Regions from separate parts of the Maridesulfovibrio spiralis genome, predicted to be linked through region 3. Evidence: predicted binding sites of a transcription regulator. Region 3 holds the regulator's gene; each other region holds the start of a gene.

The links. Region 3 encodes sigma-54, which starts transcription at its own class of promoters, with help from an activator protein. Its sites were predicted from a motif close to CTGGCACGGNNNNTGCTT; they were not measured.
Region 1: flgB (flagellar basal body rod protein FlgB) is a predicted target of sigma-54. The motif match lies at 3,455-3,472, and genes of this name have one in related genera.
Region 2: ACNI29_RS05360 (glycyl radical protein) is a predicted target of sigma-54. The motif match lies at 3,223-3,240, and genes of this name have one in related genera.
Region 4: ACNI29_RS11770 (ammonium transporter) is a predicted target of sigma-54. The motif match lies at 3,519-3,536, and genes of this name have one in related genera.

What each region holds. Positions count from the first base shown of each region.
Region 1 is NZ_CP182344.1:378,489-385,970, forward strand. It holds gene hflX (GTPase HflX) at 2-1,603, opposite strand; gene ACNI29_RS01740 (IMP cyclohydrolase) at 1,909-2,508, opposite strand; gene ACNI29_RS01745 (tetratricopeptide repeat protein) at 2,679-3,233, opposite strand; gene flgB (flagellar basal body rod protein FlgB) at 3,550-3,960, shown strand; gene flgC (flagellar basal body rod protein FlgC) at 3,960-4,403, shown strand; gene fliE (flagellar hook-basal body complex protein FliE) at 4,458-4,784, shown strand; gene fliF (flagellar basal-body MS-ring/collar protein FliF) at 5,024-6,628, shown strand; gene fliG (flagellar motor switch protein FliG) at 6,630-7,482, shown strand, end outside.
Region 2 is NZ_CP182344.1:1,183,277-1,190,758, forward strand. It holds gene ACNI29_RS05345 (DUF4125 family protein) at 152-712, shown strand; gene ACNI29_RS05350 (sulfite exporter TauE/SafE family protein) at 719-1,453, shown strand; gene ACNI29_RS05355 (sigma-54 interaction domain-containing protein) at 1,490-2,989, opposite strand; gene ACNI29_RS05360 (glycyl radical protein) at 3,324-5,777, shown strand; gene ACNI29_RS05365 (glycyl-radical enzyme activating protein) at 5,830-6,723, shown strand; gene ACNI29_RS05370 (C-GCAxxG-C-C family protein) at 6,745-7,239, shown strand; gene ACNI29_RS05375 (ErpA-related iron-sulfur cluster insertion protein) at 7,267-7,482, shown strand, end outside.
Region 3 is NZ_CP182344.1:3,612,825-3,620,306, reverse strand. It holds gene ACNI29_RS16200 (manganese-dependent inorganic pyrophosphatase) at 1-114, opposite strand, end outside; gene ACNI29_RS16195 (PTS sugar transporter subunit IIC) at 192-869, opposite strand; gene ACNI29_RS16190 (PTS sugar transporter subunit IIB) at 904-1,365, opposite strand; gene ACNI29_RS16185 (PTS sugar transporter subunit IIA) at 1,368-1,796, opposite strand; gene rapZ (RNase adapter RapZ) at 1,827-2,708, opposite strand; gene ACNI29_RS16175 (PTS sugar transporter subunit IIA) at 2,807-3,256, opposite strand; gene hpf (ribosome hibernation-promoting factor, HPF/YfiA family) at 3,260-3,796, opposite strand; gene rpoN (RNA polymerase factor sigma-54) at 3,848-5,263, opposite strand; gene lptB (LPS export ABC transporter ATP-binding protein) at 5,582-6,304, opposite strand; gene ACNI29_RS16155 (LptA/OstA family protein) at 6,313-7,482, opposite strand, start outside.
Region 4 is NZ_CP182344.1:2,604,854-2,612,335, reverse strand. It holds gene aroA (3-phosphoshikimate 1-carboxyvinyltransferase) at 1-14, opposite strand, end outside; gene pheA (prephenate dehydratase) at 97-1,200, opposite strand; gene ACNI29_RS11780 (3-dehydroquinate synthase II family protein) at 1,208-2,191, opposite strand; gene ACNI29_RS11775 (2-amino-3,7-dideoxy-D-threo-hept-6-ulosonate synthase) at 2,227-3,024, opposite strand; gene ACNI29_RS11770 (ammonium transporter) at 3,583-4,953, shown strand; gene ACNI29_RS11765 (P-II family nitrogen regulator) at 4,984-5,313, shown strand; gene ACNI29_RS11760 (EAL domain-containing protein) at 5,499-6,719, shown strand; gene rarD (EamA family transporter RarD) at 6,812-7,482, shown strand, end outside.

The sequences.
Region 1 (7,482 bases), 1.3 Mb from region 3:
ACTAATTTTTCAAAGAATGTCCCAACCGATCAATGGCATTCAGAATTTCTTCCACCAGATCATTAAGCGAGCGACGGTTCACTGCACTGGACGGAATTCCCTGCGGATAAGAGTTGCGCATTAATTCGCGCTGCTCATCATCAAGTTTGTCCCACTTGTTGAGAACGAGAATGGTAACAACATCATCCAGATTCATATCAGCGACAATGTTATTGACCGCGTCGATCTGCTCGCCCACTTCTGGATGTGATGAGTCGCAAACATGGAGCAATACATCCGCAGCTTCCAATTCTTCCAAGGTAGCACGGAAAGCTTCTTTGAGTTCCACGGGCAACTGACGAATAAATCCAACTGTATCAGTCAGGATTAATTCCTGTTCACGGGGGAAACGAATACGCCTGCTGGTAGGATCGAGGGTGGCAAAGAGTTTGTCTTCGGCCAGCACTCCGCTGTTGGTCAGAGTGTTAAGCAAAGTGGATTTGCCCGCGTTGGTGTAGCCTACCAGGGAAACAACCGGCACACCGGCTCTTGCACGACGCTCACGGGTGAAGCCACGCTGGCGGCTGACCTTTTTGAGTTCCTTACCCAGCTTGGTCAGCTTGTCTTTAATGCGGCGGCGGTCAATCTCAAGTTTGGTTTCACCGGGACCACGGCCACCAATTCCACCCATAAGCCGGGACATAGCCCGGTTCTTACCGACCAGACGGGGCATGGTGTACTTCAGCTGTGCCATTTCAACCTGCAATTTACCGGCGCGGGTTGTGGCGTGCTGAGCAAAAATATCGAGAATAAGCTGGGTGCGGTCAATGATCTTCCGCTCGGTCAGCTTGGCGAGGTTACGCATCTGAGCGGCAGAAAGTTCCTGGTCAAAAAGAATCACTTCCGCATCCGCCTGCAGCGCAATAACTTCCAGCTCCGCCAGCTTACCCTTCCCCATAATGAATTTGGGGTTGAGTTTGCGAATGCGCTGCACAAGACGTCCTTCCACTTTCAGACCTGCGGTATCGGCAAGGTCTTCCAGCTCATCAAGTGAACGTTCCTGCACGGACTTAGGGTCCTGCGAAACACTGACCACGATGGCCCGCTCACGTTTATCCGTGGTGTCGCGGGTACGGTCCGCACGGCGGAACTCATCTTCAAGAGCCTTGATCTGGGACGGAAGATCCATGTCTGCACGATCCCAGCGAACCGGGGGCAGCTGTTCATAAGGTTTCTCTGCTGCTCCGGGAGGAAGCAGGTAGGCGTATTGCACAAAGTCAGGCTCACCGTGCGGATCGGACGCCACAACGGTAACACTGTCCAGACGCAGGAAAACCATATCCATGAGGTCTTCCTCGGATAGGTTCTCACCGGAAATATGTGTGTGCAGAAGCCTTAAACCGCGCAAACGCCCTTCGGACTGACGTGCTCGCGGCAATTCAGGAATGTAGATTGAACCCGGATCACCGACCAGAATCATTTCCGGTTTGCCCTGCCTGTTGACCAGTAGACCAATCTGGCGTCCGATTTCATGACTAAGAAAAGAAAGCTCACGAGCCTGCTCGTTAGTGAACCCGTTGGGTTCATTGTAACGACGGTCCGCAAGACGGTTGATGCGTTTCAACTCACTGGGCTTAAGGCCCTGAGTATTTCCTTTGGCTTTAAGAGCTATGGGAGTTCTCCATTTTGATGCGCTTCGCGCTTATTGATAAAAAATTTCGCCTCCGCCGACTTAAACCATTTTGCAAAAGGGCTTAAGAATCCAAAATTTTTTATTTGGCTTCTCAGTCTTTATATTCGAAGATCATTTAATACGCTACTTGCAAAGTACAATTAAAAAGTCTTTGAACTAAAAGGGAGGGGGAATCTGGGAAAGTGGAGGCAAATGACAAAGAGCGTGCCATAAAAATGACACGCTCCTTAAGAAAACTAAGCGTCGTGATCTGCCAGATATTTGGCGATCATGGAATCGTATTCAGAGACAAGCGCAAAAGTTTCCGCGGCCAGATCTTTCCTGAGCGCAAGCGAAACTTTGCCGTCATTATTCTTCATGTCTTCGAGAATACGGGGATAGTGCACCGGACTGGGGACAACCAGAACAGAGTGAAAATTCTTGGCCGAAGCGCGCAGCATGGTCGGACCGCCGATGTCGATCTGCTCGACAGCGTTCTTCAAATCCTGCCCTTCGCTTACAGCCTTGGCAAAATTGTACAGGTTGACGCAAACCATATCAATCGTCTTGATGTTATGCTCATCAAGAGTCGACAGGTGTTCCGGGTTATCTTTGTCAGCGAGGATTCCACCGTGCACGCTGGGGTGCAGGGTTTTCACGCGACCGCCCATGATTTCAGGGAAGCCGGTAACATCACTTACAGACTTGACCTCAAGTCCGGCATCAAGAAGCATTTTTCTTGTGCCGCCGGTGCTGATCAATTCCACACCGAAGCCAGCTAACTCAGCCGCAAATTCAGCAAGCCCGGATTTATCAGTAACACTGAGCACTCCGCGCTTTACAGGCAACATATCCATAACACATCTCCAGAAATTGTTTTTTGTGGAGTTGTGCCGGATTTATGCACTAAAGGCAAGTTCCGGGCCGATCTTTTCCCGCCGATAGCTGGTCCCCGTCCCCGAACCACACGAACAGGGACGGGACCAACCGGGAGGGGAGTCGGCTATATGTAAAGAATCTGTGTGAGCTAAATCTGGCTCAGCAGTTCCTTAGCCGCTTCATTTGCGGGATCCTTTTCAAGGATCATTTCAAGCTGCTCAACAGCTTTGTCCTTCTGCTCCATGCAGATATAGAGACCTGCGAGAGAATAGCGGACTTCATGCTTCTCGGGGTCAACTTCAAGATACTTCTCGAGGTAAGGAATGGCTTCAGCCATCTTCTCTGCCTCGTGACCGATCCTGATGATACCGAACAACGCAACCATGTTGCTGATATTGCTGTCGAGAGCCTGAGAAAAGTTTTCAAAGGCTTCGTCCTGACGGGAGGTTTCCATTTGGATGAGACCCATTCCGGCAAAGCTCTTATCGGTAGCTTCTACCGAGTGTGCTTTCTCGTACAGGGACATGGCAGTATCATACTCACCGCGCTGAACTGCGATGGTTGCAAGACCGATATAAGGGTCGGGATGCACACCATTAGATCCGGCAGCCTTCTTGTAGTAATCTTCAGCCTTATCCAGTTCACCCATGAACAGATAGCACTCACCGAGTTCCTTGTTAATTTCATAATCTAAATGGCTCATAATTCCCCTCCGGAAATTTTATTTACCGCTGGACGATCCAAGGCGGCATTTTTTTCGACCCCTGAGAGTCTGCCTGATTTAATGCATACCCCGTGCCAAACCCAAAACAATAGTTCTACATTATAATATGGGACGAAATTCAACCGCCTGATTTCCGACACTTTGCCAGAACAGAGCCGTCAGTTCGATAAATTACTCTTTATTTTCAACTACATACAAACTTGGAACACCTTTTGCTTAAAGAAAAACACAAGAAAACTACCAATATTTCCTAGTCCAGAAGGACACCGGGAATTTTTTGCAGGAGGATATAAAAATGAAAGGACTTTTCGGAAGCCACATAGAATTGACAGGCAAAGTACTCGACATGAGACTCCAACGTCAAAACCTCGTCTCCTCCAATCTGGCTAACATCAACACCCCCGGCTACAAAGAGAAGAAGCTGGAGTTCGAAGAAGACCTCCAGAAAGCCATGGGCCTTGATGCCAAAGGCAAAATGACCAGAACCAGCAAAATGCATATCCCTACTGCTTTCGATGCAAACAACTTCGAAGGGGACGTTATTTCAAAGTTCGAGCCAAGAGTTATCCACGGTGAAAACCGAGTTGATATGGATAAAGAAATGGTCACCATGGCCAAGAACACCATGTATTATAATGCTCTCTCCCAGGTTATCGGGAAAAATTTTCAGGGCATGAATAAAATTATTCAGAGTGGAGCAAGATAATGGATTTCTTCACAGCACTTGATATCGGAGCCTCAGGGCTGAAGGCCCAGCGAGAGTACCTGAACGTTGTATCCATGAACATGGCTAACGCCAGGACTACACGGACAGCCGAGGGCGGACCTTACCGCCGCAAAAGTGTTTCCATGGAGTCCAGCCCGGTCCTCTCCCCTTTCGAAACTGCAATGGACCAGCAGCTCAACCAGCAGCTTCGGGGCGTTACCGTCAGAGGCATTGTTTCCGACACCCGTCCCTTTAAAGAGGTTTACGAACCCAACCACCCGGATGCGAACGATAAAGGCATCGTCAAATATCCGGACATCAACGTGGTCGAGGAGATGGTCAACATGATCACCATCAGCCGATCTTACGAAGCTAACGCGCAGGCAGTGGACTCCGCCAAAAGAATGTTCAACCGCGCACTCAGAATCGGCATGGGCCAGTAACATCAGGCTGACTGATAAAAGACAGATTTCCGACTATCGAAAAAGGAGCAAACCATGGCAATCAGAAACGTAGCAATGCAGGCATACACCAATGCCATCCAGAATCAGCAGAAGTTTGACAAGAAGTTCGACAAAACCATGGAGCTTAACAAGGCCGAGCCGAACTCTTTTTCCAACACCCTGACCGACTCCATCAAAGGCGTCAACGAACTGCAGGGCAAGAAAAAAGCCATGATCGAAGAATTTGCCTCCGGTAAAACCCAGAACGTTCATGAACTGATGATCTCTCTGCAGAAAGCAAGCGTAGCCATGACCATGACCAGCACTGTGCGCAGCAAAGTAATGAGCGCGTACCAGGAAGTAATGAAAATGCCTTTCTAAGTCTGACAGCCCCGCTCCTTTACCTGTCATACTATCAATAACTGTCTCGGGAACTCCTCTATGGAGTCTCCCGTGACAGCTTTCCTACATCCCTATCCGAGCTGACATTTTTTTGTCACCCTCCCTCTCTCAAGTTTAACTTCGCCAAAACCTCTCATACAACACACTTAATTTACAGCACTATTGACCAATGGCATACCATATGCTTAAACAAATGAAAAATCGTCAGGAGTTTAAGTATGCCAAATTTCGTCGCTGAGTATATGAGTAAGTTCCAGAATTTCTGGTCTGACCGCACTGTTTCACAGAGAATCATGATCGGTGGGCTTGCGGCCACAGTGGTCATAGCATTCATCCTTATGGTTTTCTGGCTCAACCAGACCGAATACCGAGTTCTCTACACCAAGCTCTATGCAGAAGACGCTTCCCGCGTTGTATCCATCCTGCAGTCTACCAAAGAGCCTTACAAAATTGAGGACAACGGCTCGACCATTCTGGTTCCTGCCGACAAGGTCTACGACCTGCGGCTGAAAATAGCAGGAGAAGGAGCTCTTCACGGTCAGGGTATCGGTTATGAAATTTTCGATGAGGTCCAGATCGGACAAACAGACTTTATCCAGCGAATAAACTACCAGCGAGCTTTGCAGGGTGAACTGGCACGTACAATCAGCGAATTCCCGCAGGTTGAGCGCGCCCGGGTACATCTGGTTCTTCCATCAAAGTCCCTTTTTATTGAAGAACAGATTGATCCTTCTGCATCAGTAGTACTTAAGCTTCGTGACGGCGAAAAACTTTCCGATAAGCAGGTCAAAGGCGTTTTGAACCTCGTTGTTATGTCTGTTGAAGGCCTGAAGCCCGCACACGTAACCATTACCGACATGCGCGGTCAGGTTCTCTACCAGCCTGAAGATGACGGTGGGCTGGGCCTGAACATCACCAACAGCCAGCTCGAATACAAGTCCGGCCTTGAGTCCAAAATTGAACAGCGCATCCAGCGCCTGCTCATGCCTATCGTAGGCCCGGACAAGGTTATCGCTAAAGTAAACGCGGATCTCGACTTCAGACAGCGCACCATCAAGACAGAAGCATACGATCCTGACGGTCAGGTAGCACGCTCAGAACAGAGCAGCGAAGAAACTACCCGCGGAACCGCAAACGTAGACGGTGGCGTACCTGAAGCAAACTTCAGGGGTGACGGTTTCACTGGAACCGCTACTACCCAGGACTCCACACGTGAAACCCGTACAACCAACTATGAAATCAACAAAGAAGAACAGCAGATCATCGTTCCGGTCGGCGAACTCAAGCGCCTCAGCGTAGCGGTTATCGTAGACGGTACTTATGTAAAAGATCCTGAAACCGGCGAAATGGTCTACACTCCCCGCTCTGCTGAAGAAATGCAGCGTATCAGGGAACTGGTCAGCTCCGCAGTAGGTTACGACGAAGTACGCGGTGACATCGTAGAAGTTTCCAACATGTCATTCGGCATGCAGGATCTGTTCGGTGATGAAGGCCTCATGCGGACCATGCTTGAGTACGCACAACGCCTCGGTAAGCCTTTCCTCAACGGTCTGCTTATATTCCTCTTCCTGATCCTCGTAGTACGCCCGGTTGTCATGGCCCTGATCAAGCCCCGTGTATCTGAAGAAGAAATTGACGAGGTTGCCGGACTGCCCGAAGCAGGTGACAGACTCGCAATTGATGAAAGTGATCTTGACGAAGAGGCTCTTGATACGGCACGTAGACTGGAGAACGCCAAGGCTCAGGCTCTGCAACTCTCGGAAAAGAACATGGATCAGGCTGTGCAGGTGCTGAAGAGCTGGCTGAAGCAGGAGGCAGCTTAAATTGTCAACGCCGTTCACCGGTAATCAAAAAACAGCAATCGTACTTCTTGCCCTTGGGGACAAGTTTACCGCTGAATCCTTCAAGCGCATGAACCGTCAGGAAATTGCCGACGTGTCAAAAGCCATGCTTGAGATGGATTCAGTACCCAAAGAACAGGTTCTGGAAGTACTTAAAGAGTTCAACGAAACTCTGGCATACGGAGCTGAACTGCTCATGGGTGGCGCCGATCAGGTTAAAAGACTGCTCAGCAAATCCCTTGACGAAGAAACCGCAAAATACATTCTGGATAAGCTCGACCTCGAAAGCGGACCAGCTCCGTTTCAGGAACTCCAGAACGTCAGTCCCAAGATTCTGGCACAGATTCTCAGGAACGAGCACCCGCAGACACTGGCCCTCATCATCGGCCATCTGCACCCGGATCAGGCAGCGGACCTTATATCCAACCTGCCCGGCGGCGTAAGAGCCGAAGTGCTTATGAGACTCGCCAAACTGGAGGCTGTTGCTGAAGAAATGCTCATGGAAGTTGACAGAGTGCTGCAAAGCCAGCTCATCGCCATGGGTGGTAAAGAAGGTAAAAAAGTGGGTGGCGTACCCGCAGTAGCGGAAATCCTCAACGCCGTAGACCGCTCAACTGAAGAGGAAGTTCTTTCAGAGATCGAGGAAGAGTCCAACCAGATGGCTGAAGAAATCAGGAACCTCATGTTCGTTTTCGAAGACATCAAAGGACTGGACGACCGCGCTATCCGCGAACTGCTCAAGGAAGTTTCAAACGAAGAGCTTACCACCGCACTCAAGGGTGCCTCCGACGATTTACAGGAGCTCTTCTTCAAAAACATGTCCGAGCGTGCTTCCA
Region 2 (7,482 bases), 2.1 Mb from region 3:
ACAACTACTCACCCGCAAACTCTTTATCCTTGACTTGGGCAATCAATTCGGGATGATAGTAAAATAAATGCAACCATCTTGCCCCAAAACGATAAAAAGGCATCAGGTTTGCAAATCCAAGCTCGTTACTTTTTTCATTAAGGAGAACCACATGGCCGAAGAAGCACGCCTGCAATTAATTGATGAAATAATCGCGCAGGAACTGGAAATGTTCCTCGCTGTCAAGAACCGTGGCGGAACTGCATCATGTCAGGAGCAGCCCGATTCTTTTCGCATCATGCGCCACATGACCCATGCCGTAATGCCTATCGAATACCTTGAATCATATCTCGCCGACCTCAAACAGGCCGTGGCCGACAAGCGCAATCTCATGACCGAAAAATACGCGCTCATGGAAGGGATTATCCCGGTGCAGAATGACTCACAGGCCATTTCTGAGCTGGTGCAGATCGAAAGTAACTGGCGCAAAGAAGTTTCCGCGCAGTTTCCTCTTTCAGTGCATCCCGACGGTCACGAATCCTTCTGCACCTACCTTAACGGTGAATTGCAGACCTACTCCCCCAAAACCCTGATCTTTTACCTCAATTACGCCCGCAAGACCCAGCACAACGGAGGCAATCTCGTACGCGAAAGATATGAGATTCTCATGCGCAAGCTGGGTTACGATTCTCTCACCCATTGCGAGGAATCCATTGCCAGCGGCAAAAAGTAGAATTTAATGTTTGAATCACCCCACGTTTTAGTATTCCTGCTTTGGCTGATCGGCGGATTTGTTTCCGGTGTCAGCGGTATCGGCGGGGCCATGGTCGCTGTTCCGGCAGCGGCCATGTTCATTCCCATGCAGGAGCTTGTCCCCCTCGCCTGCCTGCTCAATGTCATCATGGACGGCAGTATCGCGGCCATGCATTTCCGACACTGCCGCTGGTCCGCGCTTAAACCGTTGCTGGTCGGCTCCATCCCCGGTGCATTTGCCGGACTCTACATCCTGACCTTTGTCTCCAGCACCATCCTGCAAGGAGCAGTAGGCGCGCTGCTCATCTATTACGTCTACTGGCAGCTGACCTACAAAGTCGAAAAGACCCACCCGGAATCATGGTCGCGGGGCAGTGCCGCCGGATTCGGGGCCAGCCTGCTCGGGACCGCCATATCTTTCGACGGACCGCCCATCGGAGCCTACGGGCTATATGTCGGCTGGCAGCCGCGGGTATTTCTCGGAACCCTCGGGGTCTTTTTCGTCATCAGGGCAACTTTCACCTGCATCCTGCAGGCAGGAGCCGGGCTGATCACCCCGACTGTAATCGACTACGCCCTCTACGGAGCACCCGCTGTCGCCATAGGGACACTGCTCTCCTTCCCGGTCATCAAACACATCAATCAGGACCTGTTCCGCAAAGTCCTCATGACTGTAATTGCCTTGGCAGGAATAGTCTGTCTGGTTCGATCTTTTCTGTAATTTAATGCATCCGGCGGTAGTCCCGCCGGATGCTTCCTAAAAATCATCCCCTATGCCGAGCTGCTGGATTTTGTAGCGCAGCCCCGCCCCGGTGATCTGCATGATCCGGGCAGCCTTGGCGACGTTCCCGCCTGTCACACGCAGCACGTTCCTGATGCACTCGGTTTCATACTGCTGCACGCAGCTTTTAAGCGGTACAACGCTGTTGCGCTTGATACTGTTATAGTCGAAAAAGTTTTTGCCCAGCATGGACTCATTTTCCTGATCAGGCACAGCCGTTTCTGACTGCGAAAGCCCGGTCATAAGTGATTTCTCGTGTGCTTCGCGAAAATGGCGGGGCAGATTTTCCACACTGATAGATGTCCGCTCTCCGAGAAGGGCCAGACTACCTTCGATAACATGCAATAATTCACGAACATTACCCGGCCAGTCGTAATCGAAAAACATCTGCACAACATCCGGCTCAACACCGATCAGACCGGGACTTTTGACCTGTTCAGAACGGGAGATAAAAGAACGCATCAACACAGTCAGATCCATCTTGCGTTCCCGTAATGGCGGCACGGCCAATCCAACCACCGCCAGCCGATAGAATAAATCACTGCGCAAAATGCCCTCGCTGACAGCGTTGAGCGGAGCTTCGTTGAGAATGCTGATCACGCGCACATCTACAGGAATTTCTTTTTGCGAACCAAGTCGGCGAACCCGCTTTTCCTGCAACACACGCAAAAGCTTGGCCTGTAAACCAAGCGGCATGGAATTCAGCTCGTCAAGCAGCAGTGTTCCGCCGTTGGCTTCCTCAAAAAGTCCTGGTTTTTCAGGAGCATCGGTGTAAGCCCCTTTCGAAGTTCCGAAAAGAATCGCTTCGAGCAGATTTTCCGGTATTGCGGCGCAGTTCTCGGCAATAAACGGCTTTTCGCGCCGCTCGCTTTCCATGTGGATGGCCTGTGCGAAAACCTCTTTACCAGTGCCGCTCTCACCCCAGATCATGACATGCGAAGAAGACATTGCGGCAGTGCGAGCCTCAGCCAGAACCTCACGTAACGAATCGTCCTGTCCTACGAGTGAATCAAAAGTGTAATAGGAATAGCTTTTATCGCGTGTTTTGGACCTGCGCGACCTCTTGTTAGGATCGCCCAGCGGAACGGCCCCGGTCCAGAGGGTAAAAGTCAGCACCCCGTCTTTGCGGCCCTGGTCATAGAGTGGAAAAAAGTCGGAAACAGTCCCAGCGAGATAATTATTTGTTGTCTTGTACAGGTAACTTTTCTTGAGAATGGGCCTGCTCTCGCGCAAACATTCAATGGTCGGGATACAATCAAGTTCGTGCGGGACATAGAGTTTGGTAATGTGCTGCCCTTCCACATGAATCCGTGAAAAACCGTCCACCTTGCGCTGGATGGGATTCATGTATTCGCAATATCCTTCAGCATCCACCACAGCCACACCGAGTCCCAGATCATCCCAGATCGCTGTCATTTCCGGAGTCAGCATACTGCGCCGACTGACATTATGAAATTTTTCCCTGCTAAAATACATTTTTCACAACCTCCATTTATCCCCGGAAAATCTGAAACCTGTCCAAAACCTCCGGCTGCTGATTGGGTCGATAATTAAAAAAATATCTTTTAGCAAATCAAATTTTTTTTCAAAAAAGAAAAATTTCTTTCTTTTCTCTTTTTACCCTTCAGACTCCCGACTCACTTGCTTGTTCATAATTAAACACATTTATATCAATATATTAGCACGTTTTTTAGAACCAAAACACATCTCTGGCACACCCCGTGCTAGTGACGAAATTAACAAGCGAACGATTTACACTTTCAATCTACCTAAAAGCCCAAAAACAATAGCACAATCACAGGAGATGGAAATGAATACTACTCTGTCTGCAAAAGAAGAGACCCAGACTGCCCAAGGTTACGGCATTAACTGGGATACAGCCGAAGACCGCGCCAAGGAACTCAAAGATTTTCTCATGAACGCTCCGCAGGTTATGGACCCTGAGCGTCTCAAGTTCCTGAACGAAATTTACGAGAAACATCAGGGTGAACCTGTAGTATATATCCGCGCAAAAGTTCTGGAGCGCGTTCTGACCCAGAAAAAAATCTTTCTCGACGGCAACCCCATCGTCGGAACCCTCACCGGTGTTCGTGCTGGTGTTTACGCTTATCCCGAATGGAACGTTTCCTGGATTAAAGAAGAAATGCAGATGGCCAAAATGGCTTCTCTGGGCGAAATGAAGATTCCCGCCGAAACACAGGAACTGCTGGAAAAGACCTACAAGCTCTGGAAAGGCCGCACCTGCATCGACCAGAACAACAAAATGTACAAAGAGAAGTACGGCGAGAGCGCAAAGAAGTACGCCAAAGCAGGCATGTACTACGAGAACGTTTCCGTTGCTTCCGGTTCCGGTATCGCTGATTACGGTCTGGTGCTGAACAAAGGTATCCGCCATCTTATCGAAGACGTAAGAACCCGTCTTACTGAAACCCCTAACATCCTTGCCAACCGCGATAAGATCGACCTTTACCGCTCCATGCTGATCACCTTTGACGCGGTAATCAAACACTCTCACCGTTATGCGGATCTGGCAGAGCAGACTGCGGCGGAAGAATCCGATCCCAAGATTAAAGAAGAGCTGCTCGAAATCGCAGAAGTATGCCGCCGCGTTCCCGAACACCCGGCCCGCAACTTCCGTGAAGCTATCCAGTCCTTCTGGTTCACCCACCTCTGCGTAGCAACCGAGCAGATGGCCTGCGCAGTTTCCCCCGGACGTTACGGACAGTACATGTATCCCTTCTTCAAGAAAGACATTGATGAAGGCAACCTGACCCGTGAGCAGGTCCTGACCATGCTCAAATTCCAGTGGATCCGCCACCTCGAGCTGGGCGAATATCAGGGTAACTCATACGCCCTGACCCTTTCCGGACACACCGGACAGTCCATGACCATCGGCGGTGTGGATGCCAATGGCGAAGATGCCTCCACAGAACTGGAAGAGCTGATGCTCGAAACCCAGATCAATATGAAGAGCATCCAGCCGACCCTGACCCTGCTCTACCACCCGAAACTGAAAGACTCCTACATGCAGAAGGTTGTTGAATGCATCCGCGGCGGTTCCGGCCAACCCCAGATCCTGAACAACAACGCCGTTATACAGCGTACCCTCGCCCGTTTCGCCCAGTACCCCGACGGTATCACCCTCGAAGATGCCCGTAACTGCGGTAACTACGGCTGCGTATCCACCGGCGTATGCGGCAAAGGCAGCTTCATCACTCAGGAAGACCAGCCCTGTCTCGCTAAAGTTGTGGAACTGGTGCTCAACAACGGTAAATGCCCGGTGACCAAGAAGAAGGTCGGCGCAGAAACCGGAGACCCCACAACTTTCGAAACTTTCGAAGATCTTTACGAAGCAGTGAAAGGCCAGCTGGACAACCTGTTCCGCATTTCCCGCGCCCACTCCGACCTCAGCCAGATGGCCCGCCTTCAGGTTGTACCGAGTGTATTCCGCTCCGCCATGTATGACGGCTGCATCGAAAAAGGCATGTGCGAGGAAGCAGGCGGAACCCGCTACCCGCAGGTTAACCCGATCATGACTGCCGGTGTTGATGCCGCGAACTCCATTCTCGCCATCAAACATCTTGTTTTCGACACCAAGAAAATCACCATGGAAGAGCTGCTTGAAGCACTCAAAGCCAACTTTGACGGTTACGAAGAAATCCGCCAGATGTGCTTTGACGCACCAAAGCACGGCAACGACTACGATGAAGTTCAGGCCATTGTTAAACGTTTCTACCGTGACGTGGACGCAATCCACCACGCACAGGGACCGGACTGCTTCGGACAGCGCACCCCGCTTGATGCATACTCCCTGTCTTACCACAACTACTTCGGCGGACTCATGGGTGCTCTGCCCAACGGACGTAAAGCAGGCGTAGCCCTCACTGACGGTAGTGTTTCCGCAATGCCCGGCACAGACAAGGAAGGTATCACCGCACTGATCAAATCCGGTGCTGAAGCAATCGACACCGTCCGGTACGGCGCTAACCACTTCAACGTGAAGTTCTCCCCCTCCGTTCTGGAAGGTCCGCAGGGCGCGAAAACCCTGATATCCCTGATCAAGACCTACTGCGATTTCGGCGGCTCCCACATCCAGTTTAACTGCGTAAGCTCCGACACCCTGAAGCACGCGCAGCAGAACCCGCAGGAATACCCAGACCTGATTGTACGTGTTGCAGGATTCAGTGCCTACTTCACCCGCCTCGATTGCGGCGTTCAAAACGAAATCATCAAACGTACCGAATACGACGCTGGCCGTTGCTAGTATAAATAATAGGAGAGAGTGTTTCGCACTCTCTCCTTTCTCGGAGGCAACCATGTCCCAAGGCATGATCTATAATATCCAGCGCATGTCGCTCCATGACGGACCGGGGCTGCGCACCACTGTATTTTTGAAAGGCTGTCCCCTGAGCTGCTTATGGTGCAGCAACCCGGAATCGCAGCAGCTGAAACCGCAGATGATGTGCTTTTCCGAACTCTGCACCGGATGCGGACACTGCGCTGAAGTCTGTCCCAACGGGGCAGTCACCGAGATTGACGGCAGGTTCGGACGCGACACTGAAAAATGCACCAACTGCGGAGCCTGCACCGAAAACTGTTCCGGCAAGGCCCGCGAAATGTCCGGCAAAACCATGACCGTTGAAGAAGTTATGAATGTGGTGCGCAAGGACGCCCTCTTCTACGACAACTCCGGCGGCGGGGTCACTTTCGGGGGCGGAGAACCTACCTCAGGCGGACAGTTCTTCCTAGACATGCTCGAAGCTGCGGTAAACGGAGGCTATCACAGCACCGTGGACACCTGCGGTTACTGCCCTGAAGAACGTTTCGACAAGACCATCGCGCTTGCAGACCTGTTCCTGTTCGACTGCAAGCACATGGACCCGGCAGAACATAAAAAGCTGACCGGAGTGGATAATAAAATCATCCTGCGCAATCTGGGTGCGGCACTTTCATCCAGCAAAGAAGTACGGGTGCGCATGCCGCTCATGCCGGGAATGAATGACTCGGACGAGAACATCGCAGCCATGGCCCAATTCCTGAAGCAGTACGGACGCAATAAGGTCGAAGTGATGCCCTGCCATGCATTCGGGCGCAACAAATACGCCGCACTCGGCTGGGAATACAAAATGGACCGCGAATACTCTCCTGAACAGCTGGATTTGGTTTTCGCGAGATTTGAGAAACACGGTTTGAAGACCGAAATTATCTAATTTTTACAGACGCGATTAAAAATGAACTGCTCACTGACCAGAAGCCTGATCTGCGAAAACATCGGACGCGAAGCTAGAGAACTCTACGCCAGTGATGTCATGTGCTGCTCCGAAGCTGTGCTTTGGGCTGTTAACAGTGATTTCGACGGCGGGTTGAGCCAAAGCCTGACTCTCGCGCTCAGTAAAGGTTTCTGCGGCGGAATAGGTGATGCGGGCTGTGTCTGCGGAGCTTTGTCTGGTGCGGTGATGGCCTTGTCCCTGATCCTCGGCAAAGGGCAGCACCCCGCTGACGATGAGCAAGTGCGCAAACTTTCAAAACAACTGCACGACCGCTTTCTGGCCGAACACGGCTCGGTCTGCTGCCGGACTTTGAGCCGGGAACGCGACCATGAATCCGGCGACAAAGGCATCTGCCTTGATTATGTGGAGTCCGCAGCAGCCATCTGCACCCAAATTCTGCTCGCACCGGATCAGATAAAGAAAGAATCAACAGCGGCAGCAACCGCTTTGATATAACCGAAACCATTAATGGAGAGAGAGAATATGTTTAATGTTACCGTTCCCGAAGAAATGCTTGATAAGCTGCGGGACATGCTTGAAGACGAAGATGAAGAGTCCTGTGTCCGCCTCAGGGAATACAAGGTAGGCGGCGGCTGACACGCTAAAATCGTGCTCGGTCTGGGCATTGACGAAGCGGATGAAGACGAAGACGTACAGATTGAAGTAAGCGATGTCCCTTTCATCGCCGAAGAGGACTTC
Region 3 (7,482 bases):
CTGTGCAACAGCTTTGGTTTCTTCTTTTGCTTTAGACCACAGGTCTGCAATTGCGATTGCGGATGCAATGGTATCGGTATCGGGATTCTTGTGTCCTACTGCGATAATAGCCATAATAATTTCCTCCTAAGAAATATGGTAGCTTAATAGAGCTTGTGTCTTCTATCACAATCTTTTTTCTCTGCCAAGGGCTACATGATCCCGGCAAGGATAATAAAGCCGAATAAGACCACTCCGAAGACAAAAGTGGCGTAAGCTTTGCGCAGCCTCAGTGCTAAAAGACCTCCAAGACTAGCGGCTATCCATAAAAAAGACCATTTCATATCCACTCCGGCGACCAGAGGTCCCCATTTGTGAAAAAATATACAAAGGATATAATGAAGGATTATGGTACTTGTCCAGAAAAAAAGCCAAGAAGTGACAAAAGTTCTTAAAATAGATTGAAAAACAAGCTTTTGCGGGAGCTGATTACCTGCTTTTCCCTTGCGTGCCCAGCCGATTAGCTTGTTGTGTCCACGATTATGCCATTGCCTTAACGAATAATCCAGCCAAGAACCGAACCGGGCCAGCGGCAGACAGGCCAATAAAACGACCATGACTTGCCGTGGATCAGTAAAGGCAAAGGAAGTAGTTAATGCCAGGGCGGCAAATGTTGGAGCAAGAATATGTGGGGGAATGTAGGTTCCTGCCGGGATATTATCCAGCCAGAACAACTCAAAGAATACCGCAATTTTTAAACTTGTGGCAACATCACCCGTGACAGCACCCCAGAGAGCACCTACGACAAGAGGACGCTCAAGAAGGCCGGGATTTATCGTGAAGCGGAAAAGCGAAAAAATCGCAAAAAAAAACCAATCACCGCCACCCATACTGGAAACGACAGAGCTAATCCTTGGAACAGACTCATGAGAACCTCACCTGAACAGGATCATTGGGGACACAGCGAAAATCAAGTTCTATGCCCTGCCCTTTAAAATAATGAAGACAGGACTCATCATCCGAGCTAAGAGCCACACTGGGGGAAATTTGCTTCTTACCGGGACCGTAATGAATATTACCGATATTCACGGAATTAAACCTGAACCCGGAATCAAGTGCCCGACGAACATCGGCGCATGATGAAAAAAGAATGATCGTGCTGCCGTTTCCATTAGCAAGTGCAATAATCTTATCGTTCAATTCTTCGACAAGACAGAAAGCACAGCTAACCGACTGCGGAATAGCCAACGACATAATCTGCTGTTGCAAATCATCCCCGGCTACAGCATCGTTAGCCACGATGATATTCTTTGCGTGGGTGTACGGTAGCCAAGTTTCAATGATCTGCCCATGAACAAGACGGTTATCAATTCTCACCCACATCATGGCTACCCTTTCGTAGTTCGTTTTCGCAGCATTTCACCTGCAATTACAATCCCTTTAGCCGCAGCCTTGCTGACTTCCCCAGCCATTTTCTGCAAGGATTCATTGCGCATCTGAAATGCCTTGAGAAGCATGGGCAGGCTCACTCCGGTGACAACCTCAATATCATCTCCCTGAAGAAGGGAAAGACTAAGATTGGTAGGTGTTCCGCCGAACATGTCGGTAAGAATCAGGACTCCGTTTCCATTCTTAACTTCGGAGATATGACCTTTAAGCGATTCCACAGCGGCATCAATGCCCTGCGAAACATCCACGCTTAAGGAGAGAACTCCCTCCTGCGGACCAACAATTAATTCACCCGCTTCAATCAGCGCCTGCCCGAAGTTACCATGGGTAACGAGAACTATACCGTTTTTACTTGATTCTATGCCCATCAATCTTCCTAATAAATTCAAATATATTAACTATTTCAAATGAATATGTTTATGTTCAAGAGAAACAGAATAACCATTATCCTTAAGAGTTGCAAATACCCTTTCAGCGGTGGCAACGGAACGGTGTCTTCCACCGGTACATCCAACAGCAATAGTCAGCCTGTATCTTCCTTCCGCTTCGTAAAGCGGAAGCACATATTGAAGGAAATCGAGATATTTCTCAATAAAAATTGAACCCGGTTCCGTACCGAGAACATAATCTGAAATAGCTTTATCCTGACCAGAGAGAGGACGAAGTTCCTCTTCAAAGTACGGGTTAGGCAGGAAGCGGAGATCCATAACCATGTCCGCAGCAGTAGGAACATCGTGCTTAAAGCCAAAAGACATCACATGGACTCGGAGACCTCTCGTCTTTTCACTTAACTCAGCCCACTTTTCCTGAATCCTGCGGCGAAGATCATGAATAGAATAGGTGGTGGTATCAATAACGAGATCAGCCTGCTGCCGGACTTCACCGAGAATCTCCTTTTCCCGTTCCAAAGCCTGTTCCAATCCAATATCTCTGGACTCAAGAGGATGCAGACGTCGGGTGGTTGCATAGCGGCGCACCAGCTCTGGAAGACGCGCTTCAAGGAAAAGAATGCTGGGCGTGTAGCCTTTGCGGGTCAATTCTTCACGAGTGCTTTCCCAGTCGGAGCTGAACTCCAGCTGTCGCAGGTCCATCCCCAGCACCAGCCCACGGTATGCATTGTCTCGGGTGTTGAACAAATCTACCAGACGGGAAAGCATCCCTGCAGGCAGACCGTCGACGCAGAAAAAGCGTAGATCCTCAAACACCTTTAGCACTGTGGATTTCCCGGCGCCGGAAAGACCGGTAACAACAATCACAGGAAAAGAGTCATCCGTAACCACCTTGAAGCCCTCCTTTAACTCTAGCCCACAAATAAAATTAGCAATGACCTAGGTTCATTGCTAATCTAATTATTTATATCTTTTAAACAACTTTAATCTTATGCGATACCGAGAAGGCGAAGTAATTCATCCTTGTCCGCAGTATCGATAAAAGCCTGCCGGAACGGCTCATCCTTGAGTTGCCGCGAAATCTGGGCCAGCACCTTCAAATGAGCACCGGCCCCCTGCTCGGGGGCCAGTACCATAAAGAATATTTTACAGGGCTGCATATCCAAAGATTCAAAGTCTACGCCCTCACTGGAGCGACCAACGACAACAACTATATCTTCAAGACATTCCAGTTTTCCATGGGGGATGGCAATGCCATCCCCTATTCCTGTTGTTCCAAGTTTCTCACGATCATTAAGGACCTTCAGGGCATTTTCCACGTCTACATCAAGACCTGCGTCTTTCAGGGTGGAAACCATTTCTTTCAGAACTTCGCCCTTATCAGAGGCGTTCAGTTCATATATAACAAGATCCTTCGCCAGATTGTCAGTTATGTTCATTAGTTAGTATCCCGGGTCAATTAAACCGAAATCGCCATTGTTGCGGCGGTATATTACATTTATGGCTTCGTTGTCCGCGTTGCGGAATACGAGGAATTCATGGTCAAGGGTCTGCAACTGCTCTGCTGCTTCATCAATACTCATGGGCTTGGGAACGAAGGAGTCAGACTCCACAATCACTGGTTCCCGGTACTCTTCCTCACCGTAACTGAGAATATCCATTCGCGCAGGAGCAGACTCCTTACGCCTGTGGCTTCTCATCTTTTCATTTGCGCGACGAAGCTGGGCTTCAAGCTTATCCAGAACCATATCCACGGTAGAATACATGTCCTCGGACACTTCGTAAGCTGAGACATGCAGATGGTCGGAAGTAAAAACAACTTCCGCAACGTGTCTGAACTTATCAACTGACAAATTCACCTGCATATCAGTATTGTCAGGATTGCTGACGTACTTTGCCAACTTGGAGAAACGGCTGTTTGCATATTCCTTAAGATGTTCGGATGCGTCGAAGTTCTTAAAAGTAAATGCTACGTTCATAAAGAGCCTCCTTAGTAAGGGGTGAATATGCGTTGATTTCTCCGAACTACATTAGAAGACCTTTTTCCTTTTCGAGGAGGAGAGTATCCCCATTGCAGTTCTATACTTGGCTACGGTCCTTCTGGCGATATTGACTTCCAGCTTCTCTTTGAGAATCTCAGCGATCTTCTCGTCACTGAGGGGCTTCTTTCCGTCTTCTTCACCGATCAATTTCTTGATCGTCGCCTTGACGGATTCGGAACCGACCTGAGATCCGTCGTCCAGACCGAGAGCACTATTAAAAAAGAACTTTAGCTCATAGATTCCATGCGGAGTCGATACATACTTATTCGTTGTAATTCGGCTCACAGTGGATTCATGCATTTCGATGTCTTCCGCCACCTCCTTAAGAATAAGCGGCTTAAGCTTGGTGACACCTTCGGCGAAAAAATCGCGCTGGAATCTCACTATGGATTCAAGAACTTTATATAAGGTACGCTGCCGCTGATACAGGCTCTTCATCAGCCATTGAGCGGAGCGCATCTTGTCTTGAAAGTATTCTTTGTCATCCCCTTTTGTGGATGCCAATGTCTCCACATAAAATGCATTCATCTGCAGTTTGGGAAGACCGTCTTCGTTTAGAACTATGACAAAATCTCCGTCATATTCATAAACATAAGCATCCGGGCTGACATAGAAAGAGTCTCCACCTGAAAAACTTGCTCCCGGAAGAGGATCAAGTGTCTGCATCAAGTCCAGATAACTCTTCAAATCCTCCATGCTAAGCTTGAATTTCCTTGCAAGCGGTTTGTAACGCTTTTTTTCAAGGTCATCCAAATGATCACGTACCAACGAGACCAGAATCGGATCATCGTCGAGCTTTAAAGCCTCAAGCTGAATCAGTAGACATTCCTGCGGCGTTCTTGCTCCTACCCCTACAGGGTCGAACCGCTGGATGCGGTAGAGCACACTTTCTACATCTTCGATTTCAGCATAGCACGTTTCACAAACTTCTTCCAAGTCAATCCGTAAAAAACCTCCGGAACTTAAATTACCGATAAGACACTCACCTATGGTGATTTCTGCCTCAGTAAAATCGGAAAGACTCATCTGCCAATGCAAATGCCCTTCGAGCGAGGTTGTCTTGGTCAAACGGGCTTCAAACGAAGTACCCTCTTCATAAGACTCGGATTCACGGGAAGCGGACTGCTTTGACGTACTGGAAAATTCACCGAGATAATTTTCCCACTCCGCTTCCTTGGAAATTTGTGCTTCCTCTGCAGTAGCGGTACCTGCATCAGCATCAGCAGCATCAGTCCTTTCCTGCGCTTCAGCTTCTTCAAGGATAGGATTTTCCATCAGCTCCTGATGAACGGAATCCACCAGTTCCAAGCGGGAAAGCTGCAACAACTTGATAGCCTGCTGCAACTGAGGAGTCATCACCAGCTGCTGAGTAAGCTTTAATTGTTGTCTAAGTTCCAACCCCATATTATCAGGCCACCTTCTATTTATATCTAATTCAATTTATTTCAATCAGTTATCAGCCGAGAACAGAAAAAACACTTTCTAGGTTCCCTCAACCTTGATTCAACTATGCCACATCCATTTTCAAGATGCAACAAAGACCTCTGAATCATCTGAAATTTATGGATTTTTTATATACAGAAAATGTATATGAAAAAAGTGTACCAATGTTCTGGCAGACTGTAAATCAACAATGACAAATTTAATTAAACTTTACACAATAAAGGCCGGGATTACTGAATAAATCCCGGCCTGAATATTTAATGCTTAATGCACAGACTGCTAAAGACTAAAACTGTCCCCCAAATAAAGCCTGCGCGCCTTGGTATTTTTAACAATACTTTCCGGTGAACCATTAAGTATTACCCGGCCTTCGTACACAAGATATGCCCTGTCGCAGATGGAAAGGGTCTCGCGCACATTGTGGTCGGAAATAAGAATACCCAGCCCCATATCCTTCAACGAAGAAATAATGTCCTGAATATCAATAACCGCAATGGGGTCAATCCCTGCAAACGGCTCATCAAGCAAAATGAACTTGGGATTGTTAATCATGGCACGGGCAATTTCCAAACGGCGTCGTTCACCACCTGAAAGGTACATAGCCTTCTGGTCGGCAAGACGCAGGATGCCCAGTTGGTCCAGAAGTTCATCCGCTCTCTTGGGAATATCCTTACCGGAAAGACCGGTATGCTCAATGATGATTTCAAGATTTTTACGTACAGACAACTTTTTGAAAATGGAGCTTTCCTGCGGCAGATAGCTGAGCCCCATACGAGCCCGCTCATGCAGAGGCAGACGGGTTATCTGTTTCTTATTGAAATAGACATCCCCGGAAGTAGGCTTAACCACTCCCACCAGCATATAAAAAGTGGTTGTTTTACCGGCTCCGTTCGGACCCAGCAACCCTACAACCTCTCCCTCGCGCACAGTAAGCCCGATTCCGCGGACAACCTCTTTAGGTCCGTAGTTCTTGACCAATTTCTTGGCGATAATCGAAGACATAATTTTTCCTACTGCGACACATTTTTCGGGGTATAGAAAATAGCCTCGATAGGCTTCTTGCCGCCGACAACCTCAGCACGGTTATCTTTAATGTAAAATTTGATTTCATCGCCCTGAATATTGTTGGGGCCATCCAGCAATTCAGCATTACCTTTCATGTATATGATGGAATCACCAACCACATAAGTCAGCTTATCGCACTGACCTTTGCGCTTTTTCATCACCACCTTAACATTACCGCCGGCAACGATTTTCTTAATCTTGTCCTGAGTATCGGAAAGAGAATCGCCGTCTGGGCGTAAATAGGCAGTCAGGGTGTCAGAAGTGAGAGTTACATCCAGACGTATAACCTTTACATTACCTGAAAAAGTAATCTGGTTGCGGTTTTCGCTGAATGTCATTTTGGTAGAAGTAATCTTAATGGGAACTTCATCCGGGCCGCCGGGGACACGCTTCTTGCGCGGTTTCTCTTTCTCAACGACCGGGGCATCAGCTGAAAGATAAGTGCCATACACATAACCGATGAGCTTGGCTTCTTTATTCTGATCAGCCTTGAAAACAGGATACCACTTTCCTTCGAGTTGACCAACGACGACCGGCTGTCCTTTTTCCAGCTTATTTACAATAAGGGCTTTAACATCAGGCTCGGAACGGACATTCAGAACTGCTGTCGCATAGAGAGTTTTAGTCTCGACCGGAGCGATCAGCATTTCATCCATTGCCTTTTCCATGGCGGCAAGTTCATTGCCACGCTTCAGCTCTTCCTTAATCTTTTCATTCTTTTCAGCCTTGATCTCTGCTTTACGGGCATCAATTCCAGCCATCTGAGTCTTTTCAAGATTTGCAGGATAAGGAGCAAGGAAAGGCCCCCAAGCATAACCCCAGACCGGAGTATCATTTTTAACAATGGTATCAATACGGTAAAGGGCATACATTCCACCCTTCACTTTATTAACCTGAGCACGATGTCCGGGGCTAAGCACACCCACGGCTCTGGAAGTAGCCACAGGCTTTTCAATTACATTGATCCGACGCACCGCATACCGAATACGTGCATCGTCATTGACCATATCAACTTCAGATTGCTTGACATAGCCAAGAGCATCAGCCTCGGAAACGACCTTTGCATCCGGCTTGAAAAAGGCATACCAGCCATTCCTGAGGAAACCTACTTTGAT
Region 4 (7,482 bases), 1.0 Mb from region 3:
TTATCAGAAGTCATTTTATATATTCCCGGCTAATGAAGCCTAGTAGAAAAATATTTATTGAAAGTGGCGAAGCCCTATTAAAAGTTTTTGGGATTCTTAAATTTTACTGCCTTCCTGTGCTCCTGCCGGGTAGCAGCCCAGAATCTTGAAAGTCAGGCAGCGCGCTTTGAGATCTTCGATAAGTGAAGCGTGTTCTTCAGCTCCGAGATCACCCTGCAAATCAACAAAAAACATGTACTTCCACTTTTCACCAAGTGCGGGCCGCGACTCAAGCTTGGTCATGTTTATGTCATGACCGGAAAGCTCGTTGAGGACCTCAACCAGTGCACCGGGTCTGTCCGGGGTAGTGAAAAGCAGCGAAGTTTTATCGCGCTTATCTTCCTGACCTGGTTTGGGTCCGATGATCAGAAAGCGGGTCCAGTTATCCGGCAGGTCTTCAATCGCTTCTGCGGTGACATGCAATCCGAAAAGGTTCGCCAGCTTTACGTGGCCTACGGCTGCTACAGATTCATCGCTTTCGGAAACCATCTGCGCGGCCTTGGCAGTGGACTCAACAGACACGAGCTCTGCACCGGGCATGTTGGCCCGAAGCCATCCGGTGCATTGCTCTAGTGCCTTGGAGTGAGAGTAGACAGTTTTGATCTCGCTGATGTCGGCACCCTTGGTCATCAGTCCGTGGCTGATACGGTGGTACAGCTCGGACTGAATGAACACCGGGTAACGCATGAACAGATCAACATTCTGTCCTACCGTTCCCTTGAGCGAATTTTCAAGGGGGATGATGCCGAGGTCGGCTTCGCCCTTGGAAACGGCAACAAAAATATCTTCAAAATTGTTTTTGGGAAGCAGATCAGCCTGACGTCCCATGTGCTGTAATCCGGCAAAATATGAAAATGTCCCTTCGGGGCCTAGATAGACCACGCGCTCAGGCCTCTGCAGCCTGCGGGAAGAAGAAATAATTTCGCGATAAATTGCTTCAAGGTGCTCGGGGGGGAGAGTTCCGGGGTTGCGCTCAATGAGACCACGCAATACTTCCTGCTCCCGGAAAGGCTTAAAAATCTGGTCAGATGATCCGGCCTTGATAGCTCCAACCGCAAGAGACGCAGCGGCACGCTTATTGAGAAGCTCTAGAATTTCACTGTCGAGTGAATCGATTTCCACACGCAGATCGCCAAGATTTTTTTTGCTGGACTGTGACATTTTTTTATTAATCCTCTGAAATTTCTTCTTTGATACGCATTCCGAAATGACGTCCTGCATCATCAATGCGGCAAAGAATCTGGTCGCCTTCTTTCAGTGTTACCACACTTACAGGCTCGCCGTCACCGCTGACTACACGAATGGTTTCCGCATTCTGGAGAAAAACCTTGCCGGCAACCGGACCTTCAGGAGTTTCAACCTCAGCGCTGATCAGCAGCATGGGGCGGACTTCAAGCTTACTGCGCCCTACTACGGCAACAGAAGTATTTCCGTCCTTGTCCACAACCAGCACCTCGGAACCGGAACGCAGTTCTTCGAGATAGGTGGTTTTATCACCGGGCAGAAGCGCGTAAGCATGGACAGCCCCGGCATTAACCCGGAAAGGACGGGCTGCAACATAGGGGTTGGATTCGGTTTCAGCATGTACGAGAAAGGTGAAGGCGGAAGAATTTCCGGTCAGAATACCCTGCCCTTTCTTGAGCTTGGAAGTGGTATCCACGCAGACGCGGTGGGCCAGTCCGGCAGATTCAATTTTGGTGATTGTTGCTTTTTGTAATTCCATCTTACCCTGCGAGAGTTTCAGTTCGGCTACTATCTGTTTAAGATCGGCAGCACCTTCGGGTGTGACTACGATGGCGTCAGCTCCACGCTCCATAACGGAAGCAGCAAGTCTTGCGCGTTCGAGAGATTCAGCTTCAAGGGCGAGGGCGTCAATCTGGGCAAGCAGGTTTTCAACCGGGATAATCTCCCAGCCTGCTGCAAGGCAGACATCTTTACCTTTTCTGTCCAGATCCACCGCCACAGCTTCATCCGCTTTCTCGGTGATGGCAACACAAGGCATGTCATCGGGAGTAATTACATTTACCCGGCCAAGAGATTCGATGGTCTCCTTGTCTTCCGGGGAAGTCAGTATCGCGTCCACACCGGACTCCAGAGCGAGGCTGACGAGATTCTTCTCGAAGGGGATAGCTTTAAAAATAATTTTTTTCATTTTTGTATTCCTGAATTTCAACCTAACACCGGCAACTATTCGCCAATGTGTGCGAGAGCGTTATCTACAGTTTCGTCTTCGTGAACAACCATGTGCAATGCTTCCATCAGCTTAACGCGATTTTCATGCTGGAAAACATTACGGCCAACAGAAAGTCCGGCACCCCCGGCTTCGATGGAATCGGAAACCATCTGCAGGAAATCGCGGGTGGAATCAAGCTTGGGACCACCGGCAATTACGACCGGGATACAGCAACCTTCAACCACGTCTTTAAAAGTTTCCATGTCGCCGGTGTAAGGAACTTTTACGATATCTGCTCCCAGTTCTTCACCTGCGCGGGCGCAATGGGCAACAACTTCAGGATCGAATTCGTCTTTGATTTTCGGGCCGCGGGCGTAAACCATAGCCAGAACCGGAACCCCCCAGTTGGTGGCTGCGGAAGCAACTTCTCCGAGATCGGAAAGCATCTGCGCTTCGGCCTCATCACCGAGGTTTACGTGAACGGAAACAGCATCAGCGCCAAGACGAAGCGCGTCTTCAACAGTACCGACCAGTGTTTTCTTGTTAGGCAGGGGGGAAAGACAGGTGGATGCGGAAAGATGAACGATAAGCCCTACGTCTCCACCCTCTTCGCGGTGGGAGCAGCGAACCAGTCCTTTGTGCATCAGCACGGCGTTGGCTCCGCCTTTGACCATATCGTTAACTGCCCGGCGCATGGAACGCAGTCCTTTGAGAGGTCCGACACTGATACCGTGGTCCATGGGAACAACGATGGTCCGGCCTGTATTACGGTTTACTATCCGCTCCATTCTTACACTTTTACCAATCTGCATTTTAATTTCTCCTGAAGTTTGCCTCTAAGTTCTCCAAGATCCGCTTCCCTTTGGCGACCCGTGCTTAAAAAAAAAGGGCCGCCGGCGATTCTTCGCCTGCGGCCCTTTCGTAGAGGTCGTTTGCTATGTCTTCTCTTCTTACTTTTTGTACAAGCAAACCTCCACCCGACCACAAGCGTGGGTGCACCAAAAATAAAAAAAGTAAAAAAAGTAAGAGAGGCCAGTGCCTAGGGTGTTGAAAGTCTGCATGGGTGTTACTTAACCGGGTCCTGAAAAAATTGTCAACAACTTTATTTATTTTTTTACCATCATTAATATTATGAACGCCATTTGTAATTTTTACCCACCGCCCACGATACTCAAAACCAACAAGTTTACCTTTTTGTAATTTTACATACGATCAAATAGAACAAAAACGTTCAAAAATACATTTTTGTAACCGTATATTCTGGATTAACCCATAATTTAATCAATCATTACAAGACATTACAGACTTGGCACAGTCCATGCTTTAAGAAAAACATCCTTGAAGCAATCAACATCCCTAAGGAGGACTGTATGACTATTAAACGTTCAATGGTAGGCCGCAAAACCACGGCTCTCGCAACTCTCATGCTCCTGGCAGCACCTTCCGCAGCATTCGCGGCAGAAGAAGCAATGTCCCAGACCCACGGTAACATTCTCTGGACCCTTCTTGCCGGTATTCTTGTTTTTTTTATGCAGGCAGGTTTCGCATGTGTTGAAGCAGGATTCACCCGCGCAAAGAGTGCCGGTAACATCCTGATGAAAAACTTTCTCGATTTTTCCGCCGGATCAGTAATCTTTTTCCTTTTTGGATTCGGCCTCATGTTCGGTATTGATGCAGGCGGTTTTGTCGGAAGCTCCGGCTTCGGCCTCGCCGGTACCGGCCTGACCGACCCTGATTCACAGTGGACCCTGACATTCTGGTTCTTCCAGTCTGTATTCGCAGCAACTGCGGCAACTATCGTATCCGGTGGTATTGCTGAACGTACTAAATTCAGCAGCTATATCCTCGTAACCGCTATTGTAACCGGACTTATTTATCCTATCTCCGGACACTGGGCATGGGGATCTCTCTGGCTGGGCGACGCCGGAGCCGGCTGGCTTGAAGGCATAGGATTCATGGATTTCGCAGGCTCTACCGTAGTTCACTCCGTGGGTGGCTGGATCGCTCTGGCCGGTGCCATGGTACTCGGACCCCGTATCGGCAAGTACACTGCGGACGGCAAAGCAAAAGCTATCCCCGGTCACAACATTCCTCTGGCATCACTTGGCGTATTCATCCTCTGGTTCGGCTGGTTCGGTTTCAACCCCGGCTCCACCACCACTGCAGATGGTTCCATCGGTCTCATCGCAGTAACCACAAGCCTCTCCGCCTGTGCAGGAACCCTTGGTGCAATGTTCACCTCATGGTTCAAATACGGCAAACCGGATATCTCCATGACCTGTAACGGTGCGCTGGCAGGGCTGGTCGGTATCACAGCTCCCTGTGCAACTGTAACCCCGGCAGCCTCCCTGCTCATCGGTCTCATCGCGGGTGTGCTGGTAGTACTCTCCATCGAGTTCATTGATAAGGTTCTCAAAATCGACGATCCGGTTGGTGCGGTTTCCGTACACGGTGTCTGCGGAGCATGGGGAACCCTGGCTTGCGGACTGTTCACCGCTCCCGCTCTTAACGACGGCGCAGGCGGCCTCTTCTACGGCGGCGGTTTCGCACTCGTTACCCCCCAGCTTATCGGCATCGCAGTCTGCTTCATCTGGGCATTCGGCATGGGTTATCTCGCTTTCAACATTGCCAAGGCAATCATGGGCATCAGGGTTTCCGCTGAAGAAGAAATGAAGGGCCTCGACATAGCAGAACACGGCATGGAGTCCTACAACGGCTTCCAGATCTTCTCCAACGAATAATCGAACCACCACAAAGAGAGGAATAAAACAATGAAACTCATCATCACATATATCAGGCCCGAATGCCTTACCCCGGTAAAGCAGGCCCTCTATGCCAAAGGAATCTACACCATGTCGGTAACAAACATTCTCGGCTCCGGCAGGGGCGCGGGATTCACAGAAACATACCGCGGTGTCGTTATGGAAGTTAACCTGCTCAAAAAAATCCGCATCGAGATAGGATTGGACGAAGACAAAGTAGAATCAGCACTGGAAGCAATTAAAACCGGAGCACAGACAGGCAAGGAAGGCGACGGAGTAATCTTCGTACAGGACCTGAACAGAACCATCAGAATCAGAACAGGTGAAGAATCACTTTAATCCACATAACTCTTAAAGCAAAATCACTCTAACCCCAATTAGTGTACAGCTGGCCGGGCTTATCTTCGGCAGACAAGCCCGGCCCACCCCAAGTCCGGTGACCACCTCAGCCGGACCTGACGGCCGGAAGGGACTTCCCACCCTTCCGGCCGTTTTTTTGGAAAACAAAAACAAGCGACTGCATTATGAATACTATTTTAGATTTCTCCATAAATGAACTGATTGAAAATGATTGCCTGACCACAGTATTGCAGCCGCTGATTTCCGTGAACCGTAAAGGCTTGCTGGGCTTTGAGGCCCTGACTCGTGCCATTCATCCCCGCACCGGGGAATGTATTCCCCCTTTTACTCTGTTTGACATGTGTGAGGACTTTGAGACCTTAACCCGGCTGGACAGAGCCTGCCGCAAGAAGGCGTTTGAAACATTTGCTCCCATTTCAAGGACAGACCGCTCCCTGCTCTTATCCGTAAATATTGATGCAGCCATCATCAATGAAGAAACCTTCGGCTATGGCATAACCAGAAAAATGGTTAAGAAATGCAATATTCCCGCTAATAATATCATTCTTGAAATCATCGAATCCAAAGCCGGAAGCGACAGGGCACTCAGTTCTTTTGTAGAAAAATCACGAGACCATGGCTTTCTTATAGCCCTTGATGACGTTGGAACCGGACACTCAAACCTTGACCGTATTCCGTCCCTTGAGCCGGACATCATCAAGATAGACCGCTCGCTGATCACCGGGATCAATGAAAGATTTTACAATATGGAAGTGACCCGTTCCCTGATCAGTCTTGCCGAACGCACCGGAAGCCTCCCACTGGCCGAAGGAATTGAAACAGTTGATGAAGCCCTTACCCTGCTCAGTCTTGGTATCGATGTTTTTCAGGGCTATTTTTTCGGCCGTCCCATGCCTGCGGCAATTGCTGCAAATCCGGATATTACTCCTATTAAATTTCTGGCTTCCCGTTTCAAGACTCATGTTCTTGAAAAAATCAACCGCCAGAAAATCATGGAAAACAGCTACAAAAGAATGGCTGGCAAGCTTCGCGAAGCACTCATGGACATCACTCCCGGAACAGCCGATTCAGCACTTTCAGCTTTCATTACCGAGAACACGACTATCGAGTGTGCCTATATCCTCGACACCAACGGGGTGCAGATCTCGGAAACCATATGTAATCCATATAAATTAAAAGAAAACCGCCGCCTTATCTATCAGCCGGCCCCGGAAGGCGCGGACCATTCCTTGAAAGAATACTACCTGACTATCAAATCAGGCAGTAACTGGCACACCACAGCTCCATACATATCACTCGCTTCCGGTAACAACTGCGTAACTGTGTCTACAAAAATTTACGACACCCCGCGTTCTTCTATTCTGTGTATCGATATCAGCATTTGATAATCAGCCGGAGATTTTAATAATTAGTATATTGCAAGCGGTTGATGATTGGCATATCTTTCCTGCCTCATTAATTCAAAAGGAACGGAAAGATGAACAAAAACACCCACGACGGACTGATGTATGCCGCAGCCGCCTTCATCATGTGGGGTTTACTGCCTATCTACTGGAAATCACTAGAAGAAGTACCCTCGCTAGAACTGCTATGCAATAGGATTGTATGGTCTCTTTTTTTTGTAGCAGCTTTGCTTTCCTGCAAAAAACGCTGGACAGAAGTTAAAGCAGCCCTTGCTGACAAAAAAGGGAAGATACTACTGACTTTGAGCAGCAGCCTGATCGGGGTAAACTGGTTTATCTACATCTGGGCAGTCAATCACGGTCATGTGGTAGACACCAGCATGGGCTATTATATGACCCCCCTGATGAACGCATTGCTTGGCTTCATCTTCATGAAAGAAAAATTGAACAGATTGCAATCCCTTGCCATCATGTTTGCGGCCTGTGGTGTAGCGTATTCTATAATTGATTACGGCCATATCCCGTATATAGCATTAACTCTGGCTGTCTCTTTCGCCTTTTACGGTCTGGTGCGCAAGATTATGAAAGTTGAATCTCTACCGGGCCTTTTTGTAGAGACAGCCGTACTGGCTCCGGCATCGGCGGCTTACCTTATCTGGCTGGCCTTTTCTGGAGAAATAAGTATATACAAAATAAGCACATTAGATAATATTCTGCTGTTTGGGGCCGGAGCGGCAACATCTCT